Halorhodospira halophila: one gene and its partner. The protein of the gene in region 1 binds, or shares a complex with, the protein of each later gene. Links are inferred from orthologs where the notes say so. Each region holds a gene or a part of one and is shown on either strand. Other genes may lie near its edges.

Evidence for each region. The genes of interacting proteins can lie anywhere in the genome.
Region 2: the proteins of trxA (region 1) and arsC are in contact, whole or in part, in an NMR structure (PDB 2IPA), measured with the Bacillus subtilis proteins. The link is inferred for Halorhodospira halophila from one-to-one orthologs.

Annotation. Positions count from the first base shown.
Region 1 is NZ_NHSN01000025.1:344,684-351,689, reverse strand. Bases 2,176-4,896 are described here. They hold trxA (thioredoxin TrxA), read left to right. Parts: upstream 2,176-3,233; coding sequence 3,234-3,560; downstream 3,561-4,896. Other genes in these bases: rho (transcription termination factor Rho), read left to right, coding at 3,667-4,896; CCR79_RS10975 (hypothetical protein), read left to right, coding at 2,660-3,031; cysQ (3'(2'),5'-bisphosphate nucleotidase CysQ), read left to right, coding at 2,176-2,562. Outside these bases: CCR79_RS10990 (acetate/propionate family kinase), read left to right, coding at 1-1,089; ADP compounds hydrolase NudE, read left to right, coding at 1,155-1,709; more of cysQ, read left to right, coding at 1,738-2,175; more of rho, read left to right, coding at 4,897-4,929; CCR79_RS10960 (hypothetical protein), read left to right, coding at 4,926-5,627; CCR79_RS10955 (LPP20 family lipoprotein), read left to right, coding at 5,718-6,308; CCR79_RS10950 (hypothetical protein), read left to right, coding at 6,317-6,520; CCR79_RS10945 (hypothetical protein), read left to right, coding at 6,532-7,006. UniProt on the Bacillus subtilis protein: Participates in various redox reactions through the reversible oxidation of its active center dithiol to a disulfide and catalyzes dithiol-disulfide exchange reactions.
Region 2 is NZ_NHSN01000002.1:20,148-25,192, forward strand. Bases 2,143-5,045 are described here. They hold arsC (arsenate reductase (thioredoxin)), read left to right. Parts: upstream 2,143-3,329; coding sequence 3,330-3,761; downstream 3,762-5,045. Other genes in these bases: CCR79_RS00765 (glycosyltransferase family 4 protein), read left to right, coding at 2,143-2,775; CCR79_RS00770 (phosphatase PAP2 family protein), read left to right, coding at 2,760-3,290; CCR79_RS00780 (CBS domain-containing protein), read left to right, coding at 3,913-4,422; CCR79_RS00785 (arsenic transporter), read left to right, coding at 4,467-5,045. Also shown: CCR79_RS00755 (ABC transporter permease), read left to right, coding at 1-323; CCR79_RS00760 (ABC transporter ATP-binding protein), read left to right, coding at 320-1,492; more of CCR79_RS00765, read left to right, coding at 1,570-2,142. UniProt on the Bacillus subtilis protein: Catalyzes the reduction of arsenate [As(V)] to arsenite [As(III)]. In vitro, can dephosphorylate para-nitrophenyl phosphate (pNPP).

The DNA.
Region 1 (7,006 bases):
ACCCTGCACCTGCGTGGCCAGGTGGAGGGGATCGGGGCCGCGGCACGGCTGCACGTGGATGATCTGCAGGGGGCGGTCGCCACCCGCGAGCTGCGGGCCGGTGCCGACCACGATGCGGCGCTGTCGGCCGTGCTCGACGCGGTTCGCGCCCATCTGGGCGAGCTGAATCTGGTGGCCGCCGGGCACCGCATCGTCCACGGTGGCCAGGCGCACAGCGCGCCGGTGGTCATCGACGCGGCGGTGCTCGAGGCCCTGCACCAGCTCGAGCCCCTGGCGCCGCTGCACCAGCCGCACAACCTCGCCGCTGTCGAAGCGGTGCGCCGGGTGGCGCCGGAACTGCCCCAGGTGGCCTGCTTCGATACCGCCTTCCACCGCACCCAGCCGGCGGTCGCCCAGCGCTTCGCCCTGCCGCGTGCCTACGAGCAGCGTGGCGTGGTCCGCTACGGCTTCCACGGCCTCTCCTACGAGTACATCGCCGCCCGCCTGCCGGAATACGATCCGGCCGCCGCGGCAGGGCGCACCGTGGTCGCCCACCTGGGCGCCGGCGCCAGCCTCTGCGCCCTGGCCGGCGGGCGCAGCGTGGCCACGACGATGGGCTTTACCGCCTTGGACGGTCTGCCCATGGGGCAGCGCTGCGGCAACATCGACCCCGGGGTGATCCTGCACCTGCTCCAGCAGGAGGGGATGACGGCGGCGGAGGTCGAGCGCCTGCTCTACCGCGAGTCCGGGCTGCTGGGCGTCTCCGGGCTCTCCGCCGACATGCGCGTGCTCCTCGACAGCGACGACCCGGCCGCCGAAGAGGCGGTGGATCTCTTCTGCCACCGTACGCTGCGCGAGATCGGTGGCCTGGCTGCGGTCCTCGGCGGGCTGGACGCTGTGGTCTTCACCGCCGGGATCGGCGAGCACGCCACGCCGGTGCGCCGGCGCATCCTCGAGGGGCTGGCCTGGCTCGGCCTGGAGCTCGACGGCGCCGCCAACGAGGCCGGTGGACCCCGGCTGACCGCGGCGGGCAGCGCCCTTCGCGCCTGGGTTATCCCCACCGACGAGGAGCGGGTCATCGCCGCCCACACCGCCCGCCTGGCCGCCTGAGGCGGCGCTCGCCGCCGCCGGGGCGGGGGATGTACAATGGCCCGACGCGAAGAAAGGCAGGGCCGATGAGCGATCGCTACCCGGAGACGCTCCACCGCAGCACCGTTGCCCGCTCGCGGCTGTTTCGCATCGAGTCGGTGGGGCTGCGCTTTCGTAACGGCGTCGAGGTGGAGTACGAGCGACTGGGGGGCAGCGCAGCCGGGGCGGTGCTGGTGGTCCCGGTGAACACCCGTGGCGAGGTGCTGCTCATCCGCGAGTACGCCGCCGGCACCGAGTGCTACGAGCTGGGGCTGCCCAAAGGCCGCGTGGAGCCCGAGGAGGACCCGCTGCGCGCTGCCAACCGCGAGCTCATGGAGGAGGTCGGCTACGGCGCCGAGCGGCTCACCGTGCTGCGCAGCGTCACCCTGGCGCCCGCCTACTTCAGTCACCGCACGCAGCTCATCCTCGCCGAGGGGCTCTACGAGCATCCCCTGCCCGGTGATGAGCCGGAGCCGATCGAGGTGGTGCCCTGGCCGCTGGAAGAGCTGGAACGGCTCCTCGGGCAGGCCGATCTGACCGAGGCGCGCTCGATTACCGCGCTGTTCCTGGCGCGGGATCACCTGGCGGCGCGCACGGCGTAATGCGCGCCCGAACGACACGGAAGGGATGATGGCAGAGCAACAGTGGCAGCGCTGGCTGGCGCCGGTGCAGGAGATCGCCGAGCAGGCCGGTGAGCGCATCATGGCGGTGTACCGCACCGCCGACTTCGAGGTAGAGGCCAAGGCGGACGACAGCCCGTTGACCCGGGCCGACCAGGCGGCCCACGACGCCATCCGGGCCGGGTTGGGCGGCCTGACCCCCGATCTGCCGCAGCTCTCGGAGGAGGGCGAGGACATCGAGCCGGCCGAGCGCGCGGCGTGGGGGCAGTACTGGCTGATCGACCCGCTGGACGGCACCCGGGAGTTCATCAAGCGCAACGGTGAGTTCACCGTGAACATCGCGCTGGTCGACGGCGGTCGCCCGGTGCTCGGCGTGGTGCACGCCCCGGATCTGGGGGTGACCTGGGCGGCTGCGGCAGGCGCCGGTGCTTGGCGCGAGGCCGGCGGAGAGCGGCGCGGCATCCGCACCCGGGCGGCCGAGCCGCCGCTGACCGCCGTGGTCAGCCGCTCCCACCGCGAGGCGGCGGTGTCCGATATCCTCGCCCGGCTGGGCGATTACCGCGAACTCTCGGTGGGCAGCTCGCTGAAGATCTGCCGCATTGCCGAGGGCGAGGCCGACCTGTACCCGCGCTTCGGGCCCACCTGCGAGTGGGACACCGGTGCGGCGCAGTGCGTGCTGGAGGCCGCCGGCGGTCGCCTGATGGACGTCGGCGGGGACCCGCTGCGTTACAACACCGGGGCGTCGCTGCTCAATCCCGATTTCATCGCCGTGGGCGACCCGGCCTACGACTGGGCGCGCATTACCGACGGCCTGCCCTGGGAGGCGCGACGCTAGGCCGCCAGCGGGGTACTTGTGATTGTGGAGTCTCACCCGCATCATTATAGGATCATAGCCTGTCCCGTAGCGGAGGTAACCGGAATTGGCCGAGTCCATGGCCCCCCTGGAAGAGGTGGAAGCGCAGCTGACCCGTATCAGCCACTGCGTCGCCGAGGCGGTGGCGGCGGTCTGCAGCGACCCGGGCGCCTCGCCGGTGCTGCGGGCGGTGTTCGAGGAGCTGCTGCGCAAGAGTGAGGCGACACTCAACTGCGTCGAGTGTCAGCGCTTGTGCTGTTTCCGCGCCCGGGTGATCGAACTCGAGCAGGCGGCGGATTCGGCACGCGCCGCAGCCATCGCCGACGAAGGCGCCGGCGAGCAGACCCAGGAGCGGATCCTCGCCGCCCACGACGCCCTGCGCGACCTCAAACAGGTGGCAGAGCGTGGTCTGCGCTGCTGCGAAGCGCTCGGCGCCTGCCAGCGCAGTTGACACGCTGGCCGAGGGCCGCTATTTTCCGTCCTACTACAACCGCGCGTCGCGCGCCGGCTCTTTTGGCAGCGCAGCGCCCAATCCCGCATTCGGCCCCCTTGTCGGGATCCTCGGTTCCAATCAGCGAGCGGTTTCCAATTTTCCGAGCCCCGCGCAGCGGCTCCGCCCATATCGACGCAATCGAACCTGGAGGTCTTCTACCGTGAGCGACGCAATCGTGCACGCCACCGACCAGAATTTCGAGCAGGAAGTGCTTCAAGCCAGCGTGCCGGTGCTGGTGGATTACTGGGCCGAGTGGTGTGGCCCGTGCAAGATGATCGGCCCCATTCTCGAAGAGATCGCTGCCGATTACGGCGACCGCCTCAAGGTGGTCAAGCTGAACATCGACGAGAACCCGGAAACGCCGCCGAAGTACGGCATCCGCGGGATCCCCACGCTGATGCTGTTCAAGGGCGGGAACGTCGAGGCCACCAAGGTCGGCGCGCTGTCCAAGTCCCAGCTGACCGCGTTCATCGACAGCAACCTGTAGCGAAACCGCCGCGGCGCCGCCCCCGGATGCAGTCCCGCGCTACCGCGCCCCTGCGGACCTCCGGCGGGACGGCGCCCCCGTGACCCTCCCCACGCCGAAGCGAACCATGAATCTCACCGAGCTCAAGAGAAAGCCAGCCACCGAACTCCTGGAGATCGCCCAGTCCATGGGCATTGAGGGCACTGCCCGCTCCCGGAAGCAGGACATCATCTTTGCCATCCTCAAGGCCCACGCCAAGAACGGCGACTCCATCTACGGCGACGGCGTCCTCGAGATCCTCCAGGACGGCTTCGGCTTCCTGCGCTCCGCCGATGCCTCGTACATGGCCGGGCCCGACGATATCTACGTCTCGCCCAGCCAGATCCGGCGCTTTGCGCTGCGTACCGGGGACACCATCACCGGCAAGATCCGCCCGCCCAAGGATGGCGAGCGCTACTTCGCGCTGCTCAAGGTTGACCAGATCAACTTCGAGCCGCCGGAGGCGGCCAAGAACAAGGTCCTCTTCGAGAACCTGACGCCGCTCTTTACCCGCGACCGCATGCGCATGGAGCGGGGCAACGGCTCCACCGAGGACCTCACCGCCCGCGTCATCGATCTGGTCGCCCCCATCGGCAAGGGCCAGCGTGGCCTGATCGTCTCGCCGCCGAAGGCCGGCAAGACGATGATGCTCCAGAACGTCGCCCAGAGCATCACCTACAACTACCCCGAGTGCTACCTCATCGTCCTGCTCATCGACGAGCGGCCCGAGGAGGTCACCGAGTTCGCCCGCTCGGTGCTCAGCGCCGAGACCGTCTCCTCCACCTTCGACGAGCCGGCCTCGCGCCACGTCCAGGTCGCCGAGATGGTCATCGAGAAGGCCAAGCGCCTGGTCGAGCATAAGAAGGACGTGGTCATCCTGCTCGACTCCGTCACCCGCCTGGCGCGCGCCTATAATACGGTAGTGCCGTCCTCCGGCAAGGTGCTAACCGGCGGTGTCGACGCCAACGCCCTGCACCGGCCCAAGCGCTTCTTCGGCGCGGCGCGCAATGTCGAGGAGGGCGGCAGCCTGACCATCCTCGCCACCGCGCTGGTGGAGACCGGCTCGCGCATGGACGAGGTGATCTACGAGGAGTTCAAGGGCACCGGCAACATGGAGCTGCACATGGACCGGAAGATCGCCGAGAAGCGCATCTACCCGGCCATCCACCTCAACCGCTCCGGGACCCGCCGCGAGGAACTGCTGATGACGCCGGAGGAGCTGCAGAAGACCTGGATCCTGCGCAAGCTCTTGAACAACATGGACGAAGTCGCCGCCATCGAGTTCCTCCTCGACAAGCTCAAGGACACCAAGACCAACACCGAGTTCTTCGAGGCCATGAAGCGCACATGACCCTGCCGCGCCGCCGCGTCCGTGCCCCGCTGATCGCCGCCGTGGTGATGGCGGTGGCCGGCCCGGCGTCGGCGCACGGCTACCAGGGTGAGCGCGGATACGACGTGGATCTGCGCATCAGCGGTGCCCACGCCCAGACCGACCTCGACTACGGCAATCGCACCGTCGAGCACCGCACCAGCCGCGTCGGCTTCCAGCTCTTCGAGGTCGGCAACCCGCAGATCCAGCCCGGCCTGTTCGGCGGCTGGATGCGCTCCCGGGTGGACGACCCCGGCCCCGCCCCCGACAGCCAGGTGGCCGACACCACCCGGCTCAGCGGTTACTACATCGGCGCCGGCGTGCGCTCGCACCTGTTCCACCGCGAGCCGGTGAGCCTGCTCGGCGAGGTCCGCTACACCTGGCACGACGTCGACGGCAGCAGCAACGGCCGCGAGGTCGAGCGCGAGTGGACCGAGCTGCAGGCGCGGCTCGGGCCGGTGGTGCGCGTCGGCCCGGTGCGCTGGAGCGTGGGCGGCTACCTCAGTGCCATCGATGGCGATCAGTACGTGAATGGTGTACGCGAGGGCTTCGAGCAGGACCGGCTCACCGGCGCCTACACCCAGCTCGATCTGATGGTCGATCGCACCGGCTACGTCGGCCTGCACGCGGACACCGGCGGCAGCGCCGGCGTGCACATGGTCTTCGGCCGCATCTTCTAGCCCGGATACCCGGCGCGCAGCAGGGGTGATTGGGCTATAGTAGGGGCTGGTGGAGACCATCCACGAAGCGGCTTTCACCCCGGAGGATCCATGCCCCTGAACCGTTTCCCCGCCCTGCTGGCGGCCAGCGCCTTGGCCGCGACCCTGATCGGTTGCGGCACCACCCCCGACGAGCCGCCCGAGACCGAGCCCGAGGCCGAGGAGCGCCTGGGGCTGCCCGGCTGGTACGTGCAGCGCGAGACGCCGGAGGAGTCCATGGTGGTCTACGGCTTCGGCGTCTCCCAGGCCGAGCCGGACTATCCGGATCAGATGCGCCGCCAGGCGCGCACCAACGCCGCCGCCGAGATCGCCGAGCAGCTGACCCAGACCATCCAGGCGCTCAACAGCGAATACTTCGACCGTCAGGACCTGGGCCGTGACGAGGAGGGCGCGCGCACCCGGCAGCAGCTGCAGCAGAGCACCGAGCAGTGGATCGACCAGACCCTGGTCGGCGTGCAGGTCAAACGCACCGACGTCACCGAGGACGGCCGCTGGGTGGTGATGTCGCAGTACGATCTGGAGCAGGACTTCGACGCCTACTTCCGCGCCATCGGAGCCGAGGACGACGATGGGCTGCGTTCGGATCTGCGCGGCGCCGCCGAGAACCACCTGGACCGGCTGCGCGAGCGGGTCAACCAGTAGGGGGCACCATGCGCCGTGGCCGGACGTTGTTGATCCCGCTGCTCGGCGCGCTGCTGCTCGGCGGCTGTGCCGAGCGGGTTGAGCGCAGCGCCAGCGAGCGGGCCGCCGAGCGCGCCCTGGAGGAGGCCGAGACCCGCGAGGAGCGGGAGCAGGCCGAGCAGGATCTGGAACGGGCCCGGGACGAGCATCGCGACCGCATGCAGCAGCGGTGACGGGGGCTCCCGTGCCGGGCCGCCTGCCACGTTTCGCCGCCGTCCTGCTGCTGGTTGGCGGGATGGTGCTCGGCGGCGGGTGTGCCTGGCTCGGCGATCGCCACCCCGATGCTGCGGAGTTGCGCGAGCAGGGGCGGGCGGCGGCGGAGCCGGGTTACACCTACGGGCACGGCACCGGCGAGACCCCCGAGGAGGCACGCCAGTCGGCCCTCTACGAGATCGCCGGCGAGGTGGTCACCGCCGTGCGCGGCGAGCAGCGCGAGGTCTTCCGCAGCCTGCAACGCCGGGGTGAGGTCGCCGGGGACGAGGTGGAGCGGGACACCGAGCTGGAACTTACCGCCACCGTGGCCTCGGTGAGCCACGTCGCCCTGGAGGGTGCAAGCGTAGTGGCCGAGCAGCGGGTGGCCGAAGGGTGGTACGTTCGGGTTCGCCTGCCCGATGCGCGCATGGATCGGCTGCGCGCCCAGGCCCGGCGCAACGCCCCGG
Region 2 (5,045 bases), on another replicon or contig:
CACTCCAGGGAGCTGGCCTGTGGACGCGCATCCGCGCCATCCTCCTGCCGCTGACCCTCTCCGGCCTGCTCTCCGCCGGCCTCGCTGTATTCGCCACCAGTGTCTTCGACCTGGCCATCACCACCATGCTACAGCCGCCGGGCTTCCCGACCATCCCGGTGATCATCGACGAGCATTTCCGCACGGTGCAGTACGAATGGGCGACCGCCGCTACGGTCGTGGTCTGCCTGATCACCGCAGCGGTCATCGTCACGGTCCGTTTCAGCGCCCGACGGCTGTTCCGTAGCTACTTCGAAACCACGACGGAGACATCACGATCATGACCACGACGAAACCCGCCAACCGGGCACAGGCCGCCGGCGTGGAGGTGGACGCCGTCAGCCGCCACTTCGACGGGGTCCCGGCGCTGGGACAGGCCTCCCTGAACATCCACCCCGGCGAGGTAATCGCCATCCTCGGCCCTTCCGGTTGCGGGAAGTCCACGCTGCTTCGCCTGATCGCCGGGCTCGACACGCCCAGCGCGGGGGCCATCCGCATCGGCGGCCGGTGCGTATCCCGGCCCGGCGCCGTCGTTCCGCCCGAGCAGCGCCCCGTGAACATGGTCTTCCAGGACTTCGCCCTGTGGCCGCACATGACCGTGGAGCGCATTGTCCGCTTCGGTATGCGTCATCGCGGTGTGCCCAAGGCCGTGTGGGCTTCGCGCACGGCGGAGCTGCTCGGCATGCTCGGCCTGGACGGGATGGCACAGCGCTACCCGCGCCAGCTCTCCGGCGGGCAGCAACAGCGGGTGGCCATCGCACGCGCGCTGGCCACGGACCCGCAGGTGCTTCTGTTCGATGAGCCCCTGTCCAACCTCGATGCCCAGCTGCGGATCCAGATGCGCATCGAGCTCGCCGAGCTGCTGCAGCGGCTCGAGACCACTGCCATTTACGTCACCCACGATATCCACGAGGCGGTCGCCCTAGGGCACCGGCTGGTGGTCATGCGCGGCGGTCAGGTCGAGCAGGTGGGCTCGGCGAAGGAGGTCTTCCAGTCGCCGTCGAACGCCTGGATTGCCGGCCTGGTGGGCTACAACAACCAGCTGCAGGCCGAGATCGTCGGCCACGATGGCGAAGGCCGCCTCAGCGTCCGCAGCGGCGGCACGCACATGACGGTTCGCGGCCATGCCCGGGGCGAGCCCCGCGGCACTGGAGCCACGGTCCGCATCCGTCCGGAAGCCATCCGTCCGCTGCGCGCGGACGAGCCAGCACGCGCCGACGAGCAGCTGGTCACGGCCACCGTGGAGCAGTGCTGTTTCGAGGGTTACCACTGGCGGGTGGTATGCCGCCTCGGCGATGAGCCGCTGACGTTCTTTTCCCGCCATCCGCTGGACGCCGCCGGCCCCGTGCAGCTGGCCATCGATACCGAAGGGACCTGCGCCTACAGCGACGAGCCAACCGCTGCCAACTCCGCCCCGGAAGGCGCCGCAGACTGCCAGCTGCGGACAGCCTGACGCCGGCGGATCACTGTCATCCCCGGCTCACGCAGCCATCACGACCCTGCAACATGGCCCCCGCAGACTCGGGGGCCATGAGCAAAAAGATCTTACCCCCGCCCGCCCCATTGCAACGCGTGAGCATCGTGTCCGAAACCTACGCCCCGGAAGCCAACGGGGTGGCCACGACGCTCTCGCACCTGGTCGCCGGTTTGAGACAGGACACGACCCGGGTTGACCTGATCGTGCCCCACCACCCGGCGCGTCCACGCGGCCAGGAGACCAACCTCTACCCGGTCTGCGGCGTTTCGATACCGGGCTACCGGGAGGTCCGTTGCGGCCTCGTCCGCCCCCGCCTCCTCGAAGAGCTCTGGCGCAGCCAAAGACCGGACGCCGTCTATATCGCCACGGAAGGGCCCCTGGGCTGGTCGGCGCAGCGGGCGGCGGCCCGCCTGCGCCTACCCACCGTCAGCGGCTTCCACACGCGCTTCGATACCTACGCCAGCCACTACGGGCTCGGCCCGCTGAACGGGGCCGTCCAGCGCTACCTGCGCCGATTCCACAATCGAACCGACCGGACACTGGTTCCTGAAACCCGCTTGGCCGAGGCACTGACCGAGCGGGGCTACCGGAACGTCGAGACCCTCGGCCGGGGGGTCGACACCCACCGCTTCCACCCGGACCGGCGCTCGGCCACGTTGCGCGCTGGCTGGGGAGCCGATGACCGTGCCCCGGTTCTGCTCTATGTCGGGCGTCTGGCCGCGGAGAAGAACCTAGGCCTGGCCGTCGAGGCGTTCCGCCATATCCAGCACGTACAGCCGGCGGCAAGACTGGTACTTGTCGGCGACGGCCCGATGCGCGCGGAACTCCAGCGTCAGCACCCGGATCTGATCTTCGCCGGTGTGCGCCGCGGCGCGGACCTCGCCCGCTATTACGCCTCGGCGGATCTGTTCCTCTTCCCCAGCCTGAGCGAGACCTTCGGCAACGTGACGCTCGAGGCACTGGCCAGCGGGGTGCCAGTCATCGCCTTCGACTACGCCGCTGCCCATCGCCACGTCGAGGACGCCGTCAGTGGCCGCCTTGTTGCCCGGGACGACCCCGGCGGCTGGATCGAGGCCGCCGTCGGATCCGCGCTCCTCGCTCCGGAAACCCGCCAGCGCTGGCAAAAGGCCGCCCGCGCCGAGGTTGAATCCCTGAGTTGGCAACACGTCGCTCGGCGTTTCGGCCACATCCTGGCCGAGGCCGTGCGGGGACACGATGGCCTGAACCGAGGAGGGGTCACGCTATGCAGCAAGCCCTGATCCGCTTTCAGCAGTGGGAGCTGCTTCTCTGCCTGGCGCTGCGCCGGGTCCAGCAACGGCAGTTGTCGCGCCGGGTGTTCGTCGCGGCGAGTCGTCTGGGCGACGGTGGGCTCTGGTACGGCCTCATGGCCGGTATCCTCCTGATCGAGGGGATCAACGGAGCGACTGCGGTGCTGCACATGGCCGCAGCGGGCCTGGTCGGCACCCTGCTCTACACGCTCATCAAGCGCGGCACGCGTCGGCTCCGGCCGTATGAGGCAGACCCCTCCCTGACCCCGGGGACACCGGCCCTCGACCGCTACAGCTTCCCCTCCGGGCATACCTTGCATGCGGTCGGATTCACGCTGCTGGCTAGCGCCTACTACCCGGCCCTTGCCGTATGGCTGATCCCGGTCGCCGGGCTCATCGCCGCCTCGCGGGTGGTCCTGGGGCTCCACTACCCGACGGACGTCCTCGCCGGTGCCCTGATCGGCGCCCTGATCGCCCATGGCAGCCTGTGGCTGTTCGTGGTTTAGACTCGGGAGCTACCGCGCCCCCATCCATGGAGGACGCCCATGACCAACACGCGCACCCTGCTCTTCCTCTGCACCGGCAACTCCTGCCGGTCCCAGATGGCCGAAGGTTACGCCCGAACGATGGCGGACGAAAGCTGGCGGGTGCTGTCCGCCGGCATCGAAGCGCACGGCCAAAATCCCCGCGCGATCGCCGTCATGCGCGAGGACGGGGTTGATATAGCCAACCAACATTCGACCGTCTTGACCGAGGATATGCTGAACCAGGCCGATATGCTGGTCACGGTATGCGGACACGCCGACGAGCACTGCCCCGTGGTGCCCGGCCGGGTTGTTAAACACCACTGGCCGCTGCCGGACCCGGCCCGCGCCGAGGGCACCGACGAGGAGATCCTCAATGCCTTCCGTGCCGTTCGGGACGACATCAAGCAGCGTGTCCGCGCGCTCCTCACCGATCCGATCTCCACGACCTAGGAGAATCCACGCGGCAACCGGTCTGGCGGGCACCCGGTCTGTCGGAGTCCCGTAAAGCGCGTTTATATACGGTTGACCGGATATATGGACAAACGTACTCTTGCCGGATAACCGGAGAGATGGGCCGCGTCGATCCGCAGGAGGGCAGGCGATGAAGATCGAACGGATCATGACCCGGGAGCCGACCACGGTCCCCCCGGAAACCCCGGTTCACGAGGTGGCGAATGCGATGCTCGCGCAATGCCTGAACAGCATCGCTGTGGTCGACGCGCAGGGAACCCTGATCGGCATCGTCTCCACCGGCGATCTCACGCACAGGATGGCGGATCTGCGGGTCCCGCAGCGTGAGTCCTGGTGGGTCGAGTCCCTCTACCGCTCCCCCCTGCGCGGCGCCGCTGCCGACGAGCCGGATCGGGTGGAAGGACGCACGGCGCAGCAGGTCATGACCCGCAAGCTAGTGACCGTCACCCCGCAGGATGACACGAGCGTGGCGGCCCGTATGCTCCTCGAGCACCGCATCCATGCAGTGCCAGTCGTCAACCGCGAGGGACGTCTGCTCGGGATGGTCACGCGCTTCGATCTGATGCGCTGCCTGACGCAGCACCCGGAGTGCTGTAACCCCATGAAAGGGGATCTGCCCAGCGACGACTCATCCCCGTGACCCCAACCACCCCAACACCCTCCTGACCCCGAAGACCGGAAGCCATGCTATTAGCCGCCATCGCGATCTTCGTCATCACCATCGCTCTGGTCATCTGGCAGCCCAAGGGGCTGGGCATCGGCTGGAGCGCGACCGCCGGTGCCCTGGTGGCGCTGGTCACCGGCGTGGTCGAGCTAAGCGATGTCCCCGTGGTGGTGGATATCGTCTGGAACGCCACCCTGACCTTCGTGTTCATCATCATCATCTCGCTGCTGCTGGACGAGGCCGGATTCTTCGAATGGGCGGCGTTACACGTGGCGCGCTGGGGCAAGGGCAGCGGCCTGCGCCTCTACGCCTTTATCATCTTCCTGGGCGCAGCAGTGGCGGCGATCTTCGCCAACGACGGCGCTGCACTCATGCTGACCCCGATCGTCCTTGAGATGCTCTTGGCGCTCGGCTTTTCGGCCGGTGCGGCGTTCGCCTTCGTCATCGCGGCGGGGTTCATCGCCGATACCGCCTCGCTGCCGCTGGTCATCTCCAACCTGGTGAACATCGTCTCGGCGGACTTCTTCGATATCGGCTTCAACCAGTATGCGATGGTCATGGTGCCGGTGACGGTGGTCTCGGTGCTCGCCTCACTGGCC